2 regions of the uncultured Erythrobacter sp. genome follow, and region 2 is predicted to be linked to the other one. Evidence: predicted binding sites of a transcription regulator. Region 2 holds the regulator's gene; the other holds the start of a gene.
The links. The regulator LexA, encoded in region 2, represses DNA repair genes until DNA is damaged. The targets are predictions, from matches to a motif close to GTTCCNCNCTTGTTCT.

Region 1: Q0887_RS03385 (recA-like protein) is a predicted target of LexA. The motif match lies at 4,740-4,755, and genes of this name have one in related genera.

The regions. Positions count from the first base shown of each region.
Region 1 covers NZ_CANLMB010000001.1:699,540-706,497, reverse strand. The annotation lists gene Q0887_RS03405 (error-prone DNA polymerase) at 1-1,033, opposite strand, end outside; gene Q0887_RS03400 (phosphoribosyl-AMP cyclohydrolase) at 1,241-1,810, shown strand; gene Q0887_RS03395 (PilZ domain-containing protein) at 1,880-2,215, opposite strand; gene Q0887_RS03390 (DUF6504 family protein) at 2,281-3,909, opposite strand; gene Q0887_RS03385 (recA-like protein) at 3,806-4,702, opposite strand; gene Q0887_RS03380 (sodium-dependent transporter) at 4,810-6,210, opposite strand; gene panB (3-methyl-2-oxobutanoate hydroxymethyltransferase) at 6,358-6,958, shown strand, end outside.
Region 2 covers NZ_CANLMB010000001.1:940,458-947,415, reverse strand. The annotation lists gene Q0887_RS04620 (ComEC/Rec2 family competence protein) at 1-2,104, shown strand, start outside; gene lexA (transcriptional repressor LexA) at 2,132-2,821, opposite strand; gene Q0887_RS04610 (molybdopterin molybdotransferase MoeA) at 3,038-4,225, opposite strand; gene moaC (cyclic pyranopterin monophosphate synthase MoaC) at 4,245-4,721, opposite strand; gene trpC (indole-3-glycerol phosphate synthase TrpC) at 4,884-5,672, opposite strand; gene trpD (anthranilate phosphoribosyltransferase) at 5,669-6,661, opposite strand; gene Q0887_RS04590 (aminodeoxychorismate/anthranilate synthase component II) at 6,658-6,958, opposite strand, start outside.

The sequences.
Region 1 (6,958 bases), 240 kb from region 2:
GGTAGCGCCGCTCTGCCCCGCGCCAAGTCTCAATCTCGAGATATTCCTGCGGGGTCATGCCATCGGGATAGACCTCTTCAGGATATTCGTAGCGTAGTTCGTCGAGTGAGAACTCACACGCATCGGCAACTTTGCGTGCGGCAGTGATGGCATGCGGCCAGCGGGCGAACAGGCGCGCCATCTCCTGAGGGCTCTTGAGGTGCCGTTCGGCATTGGCGTGGAGCAGATGTCCGGCCTCTGCCACCGTAGTCTTGTTGGCAATCGCGGTCATCACGTCCTGCAAGGGACGGCGAGCGGGCGTGTGATAATGCACATCATTGGTGGCGAGCAGAGAGAGGCCGTTGGCGCAGGCCAGTGCATCGAGCCGGTCGATCCGCGCCACATCATCGCCGCGATAGAGATAGGTCGCAGCAAGGTGCTTGAGGGTGGGAAATTGCAGCGCAAGGTGCGGGAGGAGATCGGAAAACGAGGCGGTAAACGTCATCGGCCCCACTTGCTCATCGCCGGAATGCAACGGCACCACATTGCTGGGAACGCGGATGGCGAAGGCCGCGCCAAGATCGTCAGGCGGGATCACAATCAGCTGCACACCATCAGCATGTGCTGCCAGCATGGCAAGATCGATCTCGCACACGCCCTTCTCTTGCCAGTCGCCACCCAGCGTCTGCATGCGTCCTGCACTGATCAGACGGCACAGGCGGCCATAGGCGGCGCGATCCTTTGGATAAGCGAGGAAAGCCAACCCCTCGACCGTTTCGATCCGGCAGCCGATCACGGGGCGCAATTTGAGCGTGTTCGCCTCGCCATGGACCCGCACCACACCGGCGAAACTGTTGGCATCGGCAATCCCGATCGCGTCATAGCCCAATGCGCGCGCCGTGCTGACCAGATCGACCGCATCGGAGGCTCCGCGCAGGAAACTGAAACAGCTCACCATCCCCAACTCGACAAAGCACGCACGCTCAGGCGGTTCGACCAGATCAGGGTCGATCGTCAGTCTGCGCTTTTCAGGGGTTAGCGGAGCATCAGGCACAGTTTATGTTCTTTATATGTTCCGAATTCAATTTTCTAGGCAAAAAAGGTTCTGGATTGCGGGAACACTATTGCCGATGATACGTAGTACCACCACGGACCGGGCCCCTCTGGCGAGCAATTCCGCTCGTGATGTCGGACGTATTCCGCGGCAATCCGCCGCAGATTTCAAACGGGGGGCCGGATGCTCCCCGCAAGGGAGTATGAAATGAACAAGCTGATGACGATCCCCCTCCTCGGTGCAAGCGCTCTGGCTCTTGCTGCCTGTGGCGGAGGCGAGACCGCTTCAACCGAGGCAGCCACCAGCAATCCGATTACCATTGAAGAAGTCGAAGCCGCGCAAACCGCGTGGGGCGAAGGCATTGTCGCAATCGGACAGGTCTTCACAGACGAAGGCGATTACAGCGCGCGTGCGGCCGAACATATCGCCACGCACTACGCCTATGACGATGACGCGACGATCCTCTTCAAGCCCACTCTGGCGGCTGAAGACCAGTTCCGCGAAACCACCGAAGAAGCGCTCAGCTACTTCGTTGGCACCGAGGGCACCGAAGATGGTGGCTTTGCCATCGCGCCTTACAGTGCGGTTCGCTGGGAAAATAACGGCACCGTCATCTCCGACGGCGGTGACATGGCGGTTGCGATGGGCAACTACTTCTTCACCGGCAGCGACGGGGGTGAGACCAAGGTCGAGTATTCCTTCGCCTATGAAAAGGACGAGAACGGCGATCTGAAGATCGTTCTCCACCACAGCTCACTGCCGTTTAGCGGCGGTTGATCGACACATCTGTGCTGATTGAGAGGGGGTCGGGGCGGAGAGTTCCGGCCTCTTTTTCATACGTCCAGGTTAGACCCGGTATGTCCGTTGCGGCTCGCACTGAAGGTTCGCTTCGTTTTCCGTGCACATGTGATCAAGAACAGCTGAGTGGATTTCACCTTCAAAGGCAACACCGGCAAACCGATCCTGCACCCAGGCGATCCGCCCGAGTGGTGCGTGGATATTTCCGAGTTTCATTGTCACCCGGTCGCCGACATTGGCGAAACCGCGCGTCGCCTTGATCTTGCATCCGCCTTCGGAAATATCGATCAAATCGACATAGATGACGCGCGACTGCACCCGGCTCTTAACCACCAGGCTAAGAGGCCGCCGGTTTGAGGTTCGCGGAACACTTTGCACGTTCATGATACGTGTATGACACAAATGGGTAAACGAAGTTTAAGCGCGGTAGCAACCAGACCTTAGGGATATCACGCGGACAGGCCCTGCAAGAACCAGTCGGGGAGGCCTCCGCGCCCGTCGCCTGATAATCCGTGGCGATAGATCCAGTAGCGCCGCCCCTCGGCGTCCTCGATCCGGTAATAGTCGCGCAGCCGCACCGTAGAGCGCACACGCCACCATTCAGGTGCGATCCTTTCCGGCCCTTCAACGCGGGCAACTTCATGCACATTTCCGCGCCAACGAAAGCGCTGTGGATAGCCATCCGGCGAAGCGTAAAGCACTGCAATTCGCTCTGGTTTGTCCAGTAATTTCAAAGGCCTTTCTCGCATCTCTAATATATTCTGCGAGACTGGATGAGGCTCGAGCGGAGGCCGCCAGTCTTGCGCACGTTCGGGCAAGTGGCTGGCCCGCGAAACAGGCCTGCGCACCGCCTGCGAGCCAAGCCGCACGCTCAGCCGGTCGATGCAGGCGGCCAGCGAAGTTCCATGCCGTTCTGCCGCCTGTTCGACATCGCGCTGTCCCATACCAAGCGGCTCGGTCCAGCTCGCGCGCAAACGTATGATTTCGATGCCGAAACCAGCCTCTATATGGTCAAGTTTCTCGGTAAACAGCCTGGTCATATGTTGCGGATCGCGGGTCGCTGCGGCGAGTTCGAGCCGCCTCACGATCACCTGCCCATCGACCCGCCACATCCCCAGCTCGAGCCGCCGCGCGCCATCACCCTTCCCCTCCAGTTCGCGCGCCATGTCGACGGTGAGATCAGCAAGCACCTGATCGAGCAGGCTGCGATGGCGGATCGGCTCCATCAACCGGCGCTGGACCATCGGGGCATGCCGCGCGATCACCGGCAGCAGCGGCTCAGGCACCCTGCCGAGCAGCTGGTCGAGCCGGATCAACGGGTTGGCACTAGGCGAACGTCGATTGCGAAAGCGGCGCTGGAGCGCATCGCGTGCCGCTGCTTCAGTGGGGCCAGAAATGTTGCCGGCAATATCGGCGACATCGCTCAGACGCTTTAGTCCCAGACGGCGCAGCACGGTAAGCACGTCGGCATCGAGCCGCAAAGCTGCCACCGGCAGATCGCCCAGCACGCGTATCGCATCATCGCGCGGGCCGAGCATCGCGCGCTGCGGACCAAGATGCGTCCCAAAGTGAGCAAGCGCCCATGCCGCGCCTGCCGTTGGCGCGATGGCGCTGCGCACTCTCAGCTTGCGCTGTGCGAAGGCCGCCTCGACATCACCCAGCAAGCGCCTCTCCCCGCCGAACAGATGCGCGGCGGCGGTGATATCAACAAGCACGCCATCGGGCGGATCAAGCGCGCTCCACGGCCCCCAGCGCTGCGCCCACAGTGCAAGTTCCTCAAGGAAGGCAAGATCACCCGCCGGATCAGCCGGAGCAGTCTGGATATGCGGGCACAAGGTGCGCATATCGGCAAGCATCATTCCGACGCGCGCGCCTGCCTCTATCCCCGCATCGTTCGCTGCCTCTACCCGCGGTCCATGAGCGGTTTCGCTGATGAGGACGGTGGGCGCGCCCTCGCCTCCAATCTCTCCAGTCTCAGACCCGAGAGACTGCTGCCAACGATCGACCGACAGTCGCGCGCACCAGATGGCCAATATCCGGCGATCCTGCAGCTTCGGTGTTGGCGTCTGTGCCTGCATCTGTGTTCGCTGGGCGCGGGTATTGGCGGATCGAGAGGCGTCCATTGTCATTGTTCAAGGTCCATTGTCCGGGGGCATGGCTGCGCGCGCGGAACAGCTCGGCCCTCCACTGCGGCGCGCCGGGAGCCTCGGCATTCCACAAGGGTGGTTCAGACGGTTCTGCCCCCACCCGCCAGCGCATCCGTGCCGAGGACAGGTCTGACTCCGCCTCGACCCGCACCAGCCACAAGGCCACGCCATGCTTTTCCGCGGTCAGGCTGAGCCGGCGCGAGGCGGTGAAATCGAGCGCGCGCGGATTGCCTGCAATCTCTCCGATCACACAGGCAAGATCGCGGCATTTGAGCCCCTCTTCGAGCGCGAACAGCGCGTCTTCAGGCGTCGCCGCCTCGACATGGATCAACCGGTCGCGCAGTTCCGCAGGCAGGCCATGCAGATAAGGCCGCCCGCCGCGCTGCACCGCGCGCTTGTCCTGCACCCACAGCACCTGACGGCGATCTTCTGCCTCGGCTAGCGGGTCATCGGCTCCGGCAGCGAAGCGAAGCGCATCGCGCGCCAGAGCCAGCGCCAGCCCTGCCCCGCTGGCATCCCGGGTGCTTGCAAAAATCTCGCTATGCAGCGGCTGATCGGAAAGTCCCGGCTTCCACCGCCCCTCCCGCGCCCGCGACAGCGCAGCGATGCGCTTGCCGGACAGATGCGGCACAGAACCAACACTCACCGCCCCGCTTTTGGAACGCGAGGGGACAGAGAAGGCATCAAGCGCTTTCGCGCCGGAGAGAGGAGCAGGTTTCGTCATAGGAACATCGCAAGAGACTCACCTGAGTCTCGTATATGTTCCTATCATGTTCCATAGATGGGGAGCGATTGCAATCCGTATTGGACTGCAATCGCTCTACAAGGGGACTAACCCAAGAGGCCGAACGCCAGGATGATCGCCAGCACAACCGGACAAACAAAACGAACCAGCGCGCGCCAAGTCTGGTGTAACACCCCGTCGAGCCCGTTCTCGTCATCGATCAGCTTCGCATCGGCGATCCAACCAACAAAGATGCAGGTCAGGATAGCTCCGATGGGCATAAACAGCTTCGCCGTCACCCCGTCGAGAGTGTCGAAGAAGTTCGTCTCGGCAAACAAAGGAATGAACCCGAGTGGATAGAATTCCGCCATATCGTTGAACGACAGCGAAGAAAGAACCCCGAGGACAGCCGCTCCAAGCCCGACAATCACGGTCGCAACAGGGCGCTTCAGCTTGAACTTCTCAAACACCCACGCCGTCGGCGCCTCAAGCAGCGAGACCGAACTGGTGAGCGCGGCAAAGAACACCATGATGAAAAACGCCAGACCGATCAGCGAGCCAAACGGCATCGCCTGGAACGCAATCGGCAACGACTGGAACATCAGTCCCGGGCCGACGCTCGCAGAAAGACCGGCGGCAAACACAATCGGGAAAATTGCAAGGCCTGCGAGCAAAGCAACCGCCGTATCCGCACCTGCGATAATCCCAGAGGTCTCACCAAGATTGGTATCGCGGTTGGCATAGGCACCATAGGTCATCATCCCTGCCACACCGAGCGACAACGAGAAGAACGCCTGTCCCACCGCCGCCAGCATCACTTCGCCCGTAAGCTTCGACGCATCAAAGGTGAAGAGATAGGCGACCGCATCACCGAAATTACCCGTGAAAGCGCCGTAAATCGTAATGCCAAGGAACAGCACAAAAAACAGCGGCATCAGGTAAACCGCGACCCATTCGATCCCGCTCGAAACCCCGCGCGCGACGAAGAACATCGTCACCGCCAGAAAGCCCAGATTAAGGCCAACCATAAGCCCGCCATTGCCGAACAAACCGGGAAGCAGCCCTTCGACATCTTCCGCAGCACGCCCTTCAAATGCGCCGCCCGCAAGGCCCGTCTGGAAAAGGTCGCTCAGAAAGACGCCAATATAATAGACGACCCAGCCGCCCACGACGCAGTAGAAGCTGAGGATCAGGAACGCAGCAAACACGCCCATGGAACCGATCACGCCCCACCCTTCAGGAGCATTGGAATCGCGCGCGACCTTGCGCACGCTTTCTTGCGCATTGGCCTGGCCATGCCGGCCAATCAGAACTTCGGACAGCAGAACCGGCAGGCCGATCAGCAACACGCAGAAGATGTAGAACAGTACAAAAGCGCCGCCCCCATTCTCACCCGCTTCTGCCGGGAAACGCCACATATTGCCCAGCCCGACGGCCGAGCCGACCGCGGCCAGAATAAATGCACTGCGCGACGACCAGTTTTCGTGGCCTGAACCTGTTGCTGCCATGATTGAAAAATTATCCTCTTGATGCGCGCTCCCCGCAAGCGCGCTCTCCCTTTATGCGCCCTATGTGCAACGAAACGGCGCGCAGGCCAAGGGCCAAACAAGCAGACATTTTGCCTTTGTCCCCACGCCCCGCTAAATGCTGCGCCCATGTCGACTACATTCCAGCTCGATACGAGCACCAGCAGAGCCACTCCCACCCCCAAGCCGCGCAAGCGCCTGACCGTGCCGGGCATCCGTGCACGCAAGGAGGATGGGGTCACCGAAGAACCGCTGGTGATGCTCACCGCTTATACCGCTCGGCAAGCGCAACTGCTCGATGCGCATTGCGATCTGTTGTTGGTTGGAGATTCGCTGGGGCAGGTGATTTACGGACTCGATTCAACCATTCCTGTCAGCCTCGAGATGATGGCCAATCACGGGGCAGCGGTTGTGCGCGGCAGCTATCATTCGGTAGTCGTGATCGACATGCCGTTTGGCTCTTACGAGGCATCGAAAGAGCAAGCGTTTGAGAGCGCAGCCTATCTCCTCAAGCAAACCGGCGCAGCGGCGGTAAAACTTGAAGGCGGCGAGGCGATGGCCGAAACGGTCGAATTCCTCAATTCACGCGGCATTCCGGTGATGGGCCATGTCGGCCTCACCCCACAGGCAGTCAACGTATTGGGCGGATATGCAGCACGCGGGCGCTCGGATGCAGAGGCGGACAAGATCGTGAGCGATGCGGTCGCGCTCGACAAGGCGGGCGCCTTTG
Region 2 (6,958 bases):
CGGCAATGCGGGGTTCGACCGTGCGCCGTGGTTGGCGGTGCTGTTTGCGAGCGGGATCTTGACTTGGTTCGCGCTCAAGACCCCGTGGCAGTGGGTGGGTGTTATTGCTGGCGCATTGTTGCTGGCCTTGTTTGCGCTAGCTGCGTGGCGCGACCGGCCCGAGCGGGACCAGCTGCGCCAAGCGATGATTGCCTGCTCGATTGTCTTCGCCGCTGGCCTCGCCGTGGTCTGGGCACGCTCGGAAATGGTTGGAGCAGAGCCGATCGACCGCCCGAGTATCGAGCGGGTCCAAGGCTACGTGCTCGAACGCGACGACCAGCCCTCGCAAGACCGCATCCGGCTAACACTTGCGATGCGCGACGCCGAAACCGGGGAAAGCCGAAAGATCCGGGTCAATATCCCGCTCGAAGAGGTCGCACGTATCGATACTCAATACAGCCCTGTGAGCGGTGAGAGCGTGCTGCTCGAGGGAGCTGTCGTCCGGCTGCGCGCACGGCTTATGCCTCCGGCTAGTCCGATGTTACCTGGCTCCTACGATTTCGCCCGCGCAGCATGGTTCAAGGGCTTGGCCGCGACCGGCAGCGTGATGGGCGAGGTTGAACTGGTCGAACCGGCTTCAAGACAAGACCTGATCGCGTCCTTGCAGCGCAGCCTCTCCAGCCATGTGCGCAGCCGGGTCGATGGATCGGCCGGCACCATCGCCGCAGCCTTTGCCAGCGGCGATCGGGGGGCGATCCCGGAGACTGACCGCGTGGCAATGCGCGATGCAGGTCTCACCCACTTGCTGGCAATCAGCGGGCTGCATGTGAGCGCAGTTATCGCTGCAGCCTATCTGTTGGCAATCAAGCTGCTCGCATTGTTCCCCGCTATCGCCTTGCGGGTGCGATTGCCGGTTGCAGCGGCGCTGGTGGGCGCGCTTGCGGGGATCAGCTACACTTTGCTCACCGGAGCGCAGGTACCGACTGTGCGGAGCTGCGTTGCCGCGATGTTGGTGCTGATCGCGCTTGCGATGGGACGCGAGGCTTTGTCACTGCGCATGGTCGCGGTGGCGGCGGTCTTTGTCCTGACCTTATGGCCCGAAAGCGTTGTCGGGCCGAGCTTCCAGATGAGCTTCGCCGCGGTGCTGGCAATCGTAGCATTGCATACCAGCGGAGCGGTGCGCGCGTTTCTCGCGCCGCGCGAGGAGAGTTGGGGGGCGAGGACGGGACGGCGGGTTGCCATGCTTTTCCTCACAGGTCTCGTGATCGAGATCGCGCTGATGCCTATTGTGCTGTTCCACTTTCACCGCGCCGGGCTCTACGGAGCCTTTGCCAATGTCATCGCGATCCCGCTTGTGACCTTCATCTCGATGCCGCTGATCGCGCTCGGTCTGTTCTTCGATCTGATTGACCTCGGAGCGCCGTTCTGGTGGCTCGCCGAAGCATCGCTCGACCTACTCCTCTCGATTGCTCACTTCACTTCGGGACAACCGGGCGCTGTCAAGTTGATGCCGCAGATGAGCGGGCTGACCGTGACGCTATTCGTCATAGGCGGACTGTGGCTTGCCTTGTGGAGCGGCAAGGCGCGATTGCTTGGCTTCGTGCCTGCTGCCGCCGCTACCGTGATGCTGCTTTCCACTCCCATTCCGGACGTGTTGATCGGACGTGAAGGGCGGCATGTCGGGATCACTGTTGATGCGCCAGATGGAAGCCGTTCGCTTTTGTCCTTACGCGACAGCCGATCCTCTTATTCGCGGGACAATCTGCTCGAACTTTCCAGCGTCACAAGCGATCCGATCCCGATTGCCGAGTGGGAGGGTGCGCGGTGTTCTCCTGAATTCTGTGTCATCAACATAGAGCGGGGCGGGCGGGACTGGGTGCTGCTGCTCGCCCGCAACCGCGAATTGATCGAAGAGCGCGCACTGGCCGCTGCTTGCGAGCAAGCCGATATCGTTGTCGCCGATCGTTTCCTGCCGCGCTCCTGCTTACCGCGATGGCTCAAGGCCGATAGGGGCATGCTTGAGCGAACCGGCGGCCTTGCGCTCGATCTGGAGAACGGCCGCATTTCCCAAGTTGCGAGCGGGCAGGGCGAGCATGGCTGGTGGCGCGGGGAGAGAGGGGATTAACCCTCAACCCCGCGCACAGCAGAGCTATCAGTGATAGCGCCGAAGCAGTCCTGCAAGCTTACCCTGAACCTGAACCTGCGCCGCGCCATAGATCTGCGGATCATAAGCGGCATTGGCCGGATCAAGGCGGATATTACCACCATCCTTGTGCAGGTATTTGAGCGTCGCTTCCTCGCCATTGACGAGCGCCACGACAATCTCGCCATCGCGGGCGCTATCAGTCCGGCGCACAAGCGCGAAGTCACCGTCAAATATGCCCGCCTCGATCATCGAATCGCCCGACACTTCAAGCGCATAGTGCTCACCCGGCCCAAGCAGAGCCGCAGGCACCGGAAGCGAGTTTTGTCCCTCAAGCGCCTCGATCGGAGCGCCAGCAGCGATCCTACCGTGAAGCGGAATTTCGATAACGTCATTGGCAGGTTCGGGAGCCTGCCGCATCGTAGTCGAAACAGACGCGGCTGCATCATTTGCAGCATGCGTAGCGCGCGGGGTGGGGGTTGCATCCTCCGGCGTCTTGATCACCTCGAGCGCACGCGCGCGGTTGGCAAGGCGGCGGATGAAGCCGCGTTCCTCAAGCGCCGAAATCAGGCGGTGAACGCCCGACTTGCTCTTGAGATCAAGCGCCTCTTTCATTTCTTCGAAACTCGGTGAAATACCCGTTTCAGCCAGACGTTTCTGGATAAAGCGAAGCAGTTCATTCTGTTTTGCCGTCAGCATGGGCAAACTCCGTAAAGCCGCACTGTGACGCACGCCGCCCCTAACCGAAGCATCGTGCAGTGCCAGTTACTCGCGCCCCCAGAGGCACCGTCCATTCGCATGGATACCGGTGCATTTCAGAGCACTGCCCGCGCACCTATATGGTGAACGAATGTGGAACAAGTAAGCAACTTGATTCGGCAAGTCAAGCCGCTCTAAGGCCGGAAACCGCAGAAATCAGCCATTGTGGAGTGGATAGACCTGAACCGGCTCTCCGGCTGCTGTTTCCGGCGAGCCGACCGGCCGGTCGATCAGGCAGTCCGCTTCAGCAAGCGCGCGCAGGGCGCTGGAGTCTTGCGATGCGGCGATGCGGACTTCGCTGCGATCTGCAACGCCTCGCAGGAACTCGCGGCGGCTTCCGGTTGCGGGCAGGGCCTCGCCTGCTCGCATCGTGAGCGCTTGCGGAAGGCACTCGCGCATCCCCAGCGTGGCGCGCGCAAGCGGCAGTCCAAACAGAAAGCATGTGACGAAGCTTGAGACAGGATTGCCCGGCAGTCCGAGCACAACTTGCGAACCCCGCTTTGCCACCATCAACGGCTTGCCCGGCTTGATCGCGACCTTCCAGAAAGCGAGCTGCGCACCCCAGTCCCCCAAGGCCTGCTGGATCAGGTCGTGATCGCCCACCGACGCGCCGCCTGAGGTGATGAGGATGTCAGCTTCTTCTGCCTTGGCCAGCGCCTGCGCAAGCGCATCCAGATCGTCTCCCACGGGTCCAAGCCGCATGGTCTCACCCACCAGCGGCGCAAGCATCGCGGCAATCATCGCGCCGTTGCTGGCAGGGATCTGGTCGGAGCCACATTGCGCGGGATCGCGGGCCAGCTCGTCTCCGCTGTCGAGGATCGCAACGGTCGGGCGGCGCGCAACTTCGAGCGCGGCGTGCCCTGCCGACATCGCGAGCGCCAATTGTGCAGGGCCGATGCGGGTGCCGCTGTGGAGCACCGTGTCACCTTGCGCGAAGTCGAAGCCGCGCTTTCGCACATGGCGGCCCGGTGGGGGAGGATCATCGCTGCTCACCTTGCCATCGGCGATAGTAGCGTTCTCCTGGATCAGGACCGAGCTTGCGCCTTCAGGCATATGCGCGCCGGTCGAGATGCGGGTGGCCTGTCCGGCGCTAAGCGAACCAGCAAACGGAACGCCAGCGCGGCTTTCGCCGACAAGCTCCCATGGCCCCGCAAACCCCTGTGCGCCGGCAATGGCATAGCCATCCATGGCCGAGAGGTCGGCAGGAGGCTGAGTGCGCGCAGCCTTCAGATCGCCCGAAAGCACCCTCCCGAGAGCATCCTCAACCGCGACGGATTCGCCCGGCATCTTGGATACAAGCGCGAGCAAGCGTGCCTGCGCCTCTTCGAGAGGTAGCAGGCTCATTGTGTCCTCACGCTGTCGGTCATGGGGCTGGAGCCTTCCAGTCACCCGACTTGCCGCCGCGCTTCTCGATCAGGCGGACCTCGCCGATCACCATCGCTTTGTCGATCGCCTTGGCCATGTCGTAGATCGTCAGCAGCGCGGTCGAGACCGCCACCATCGCCTCCATCTCAACGCCGGTCTTGCCGGTGAGCGATGCTGTGGCGGTGGCGCGAATGGCGCTGTCTTCGAAGTCGAACTCGACGCTCACCGCTTCGAGGCCGAGCGGGTGGCACAGCGGGATCAGCTCGCCAGTGCGTTTGGCTGCCATGATGGCTGCGATGCGGGCAGTGCCCAACACGTCGCCTTTGGGAGCATCGCCTGCGCGGATCGCGGCTAGCGCTTCACTCGACATAGCAATCCGGCCCGAGGCGACGGCAACGCGCGCGGTTGCTGCTTTTCCGCCGACATCGACCATGTGCGCACAGCCGCTTTCGGAGAGGTGAGTGAGTCCGTTCATTTACAGAGCCTTAGCGGAGACATGGACCGCATGTTACACGGTCCTGAAGCAAAAAAGCGGTTCATTGGGAACTGCTCAAAAATTGGGGTCGTGCAAGGGTGATCTGGGCAAGTCATGACCCGTGTGATGCCATGACTGGGCGCTGTAGGACAGAGGCTAAATTCAGCCTTCGAGCAGTGCCCGCGTGGCCGCCGCGACATCATCGGCGCGCATCAGGCTTTCACCGACAAGAAAGGTGCGCACGCCGCTCTTCGCCAATCGCTCGCAATCCGCATGCGTCGCAATGCCGCTTTCGCCCACCAGCAATGCGCCTTCGGGGGCTAGCGGGGCGAGGCGCTCGGTTGTTGCGAGCGACGTGGTGAAGGTCTTGAGATCGCGATTGTTCACACCGATCAAGCGGCTTTTGAGCTGCGTTGCAGCACGCTCCATCTCGGCCTCGTCATGGACCTCGACCAGCACATCCATGCCGTGTTCCAGAGCCGCAGCCTCGATCTCCGCCATCGCGCTGTTCTCAAGAGCGGCGACAATGACGAGGATAGCATCAGAGCCAATCGCGCGCGCTTCTGTGCACTGCCACGGGTCGACCATGAAATCCTTGCGCAGCACCGGCAATTCGCACGAGCTGCGCGCAGCGATCAGAAAGTCCTCATGGCCCTGGAAGTAGGGCGCATCGGTTAGGACCGAGAGGCACGCCGCGCCGCCCGCTTCGTAATCTCTGGCGTGGGTGGCCGGGTGGAAATCAGCGCGGATCAGGCCCTTGGACGGACTGGCCTTCTTGACTTCGGCGATCAGCGCAAATCCGGTTTGCGTACGTGTCCGCAAAGCCGCTTCGAACCCGCGAGGGCTAGTCTGGCTGCGCGCGGTTGTTTCTAGCGCGGCGAGCGAAACAGAGGCTTTTCGCCCGGCGACTTCCTCGCGTTTGGCTGCGCAGATTTCCTCCAGCTTGTTCATTTCGCAAGCTCGATCCATTTGGCGAGCAAATCTTTGGCTCGCCCGCTATCCAGCGCCTCGCGCGCCATATCCGCGCCGACTTGCCAATCCTCAACCGCGCCCGCGACCATCAAAGTCGCCGCTGCATTGAAGATCACCGCATCGCGATAAGGTCCGGGATTGCCGCCCAGCAGCGCGCTCAGTGCCTTGGCATTATGCACCGCATCATCGCCGCGAATGGCCTCCACCGGCGAGTTGGGCAGGCCGATCATATTCGCATCGACGCGCTTCATGGTGAACTCGTTGCCCTCGACATCGGCAAGCTCGTTACCGCCCGCGAGGCTCAATTCGTCCAGCCCCTCATCGCCTGAAACGATATAGGTCCGCTCAGTGCCCAGACGCGCTTTGGCTTCGGCATAGATCGGGACATAGCCGGGGCGGGCAATGCCGATCAGCTGGCGTTTGACCCCAGCGGGGTTCGAAAGCGGCCCCATCAGGTTGAAAATCGTGCGCTTCTTGATCCGCAGCCGGATAGGCTGGATGCGGCCCATCGCAGGATGGTGGTTCTTGGCGAAAAGAAAGCAGATGCCAATCTCGGCGAGCGTCTTTTCCGCTGTGCGCCCGGCGGCCTCCATGTCGAGGCCGAGCGCTTCCAAAGTGTCCGCTGCGCCCGATTTGGACGAAGCCGCGCGGTTGCCGTGCTTCGCCACCGGCACGCCCGAAGCGGCGACTACAAGGCTAACCGCAGTCGACACGTTGAGCGTGTGGTGCCCGTCTCCGCCAGTGCCGCAGCAATCGACTGCGCCGTCGGGGGCTTCGATGGGGATGAGCCGCGCGCGCAAGGCCCGTGCAGCTCCGGCAATCTCTTCCGCCGTCTCGCTGCGCTCGGTCATGGCGAGCAGGAACCGCGCGATCTCTTCCTCGCTCGCCTCGCCGTCGAGCACCCAGCCGAACACCTCCTCGGCCTCGGTCTCGGTCATATGCGGGACGGCAAGCGGGAGGGTCTTCATGGAAGCAGTCTTTCAGGCAAGCGCGCATCGACGCCGCAGATTTTGAGGAAGTTGGCTAGCAGTGCGTGGCCGTGTTCGGTTGCGATACTCTCGGGGTGGAATTGCACGCCGTGAATGGGGAGCGTCTCGTGACGGAAGCCCATGACGCTGGCGTGATCGCCGCCCGGCGTTTCGGCATGGGCATTGGCAACGAGCGAGGAGGGCACGTCGACGACTTCGAGGCTGTGATAGCGGGTCGCGGTGAAAGGCGAGGGCAGGTCTGCAAACACGCCGGTCCCGTCATGCGTCACCGGCGAA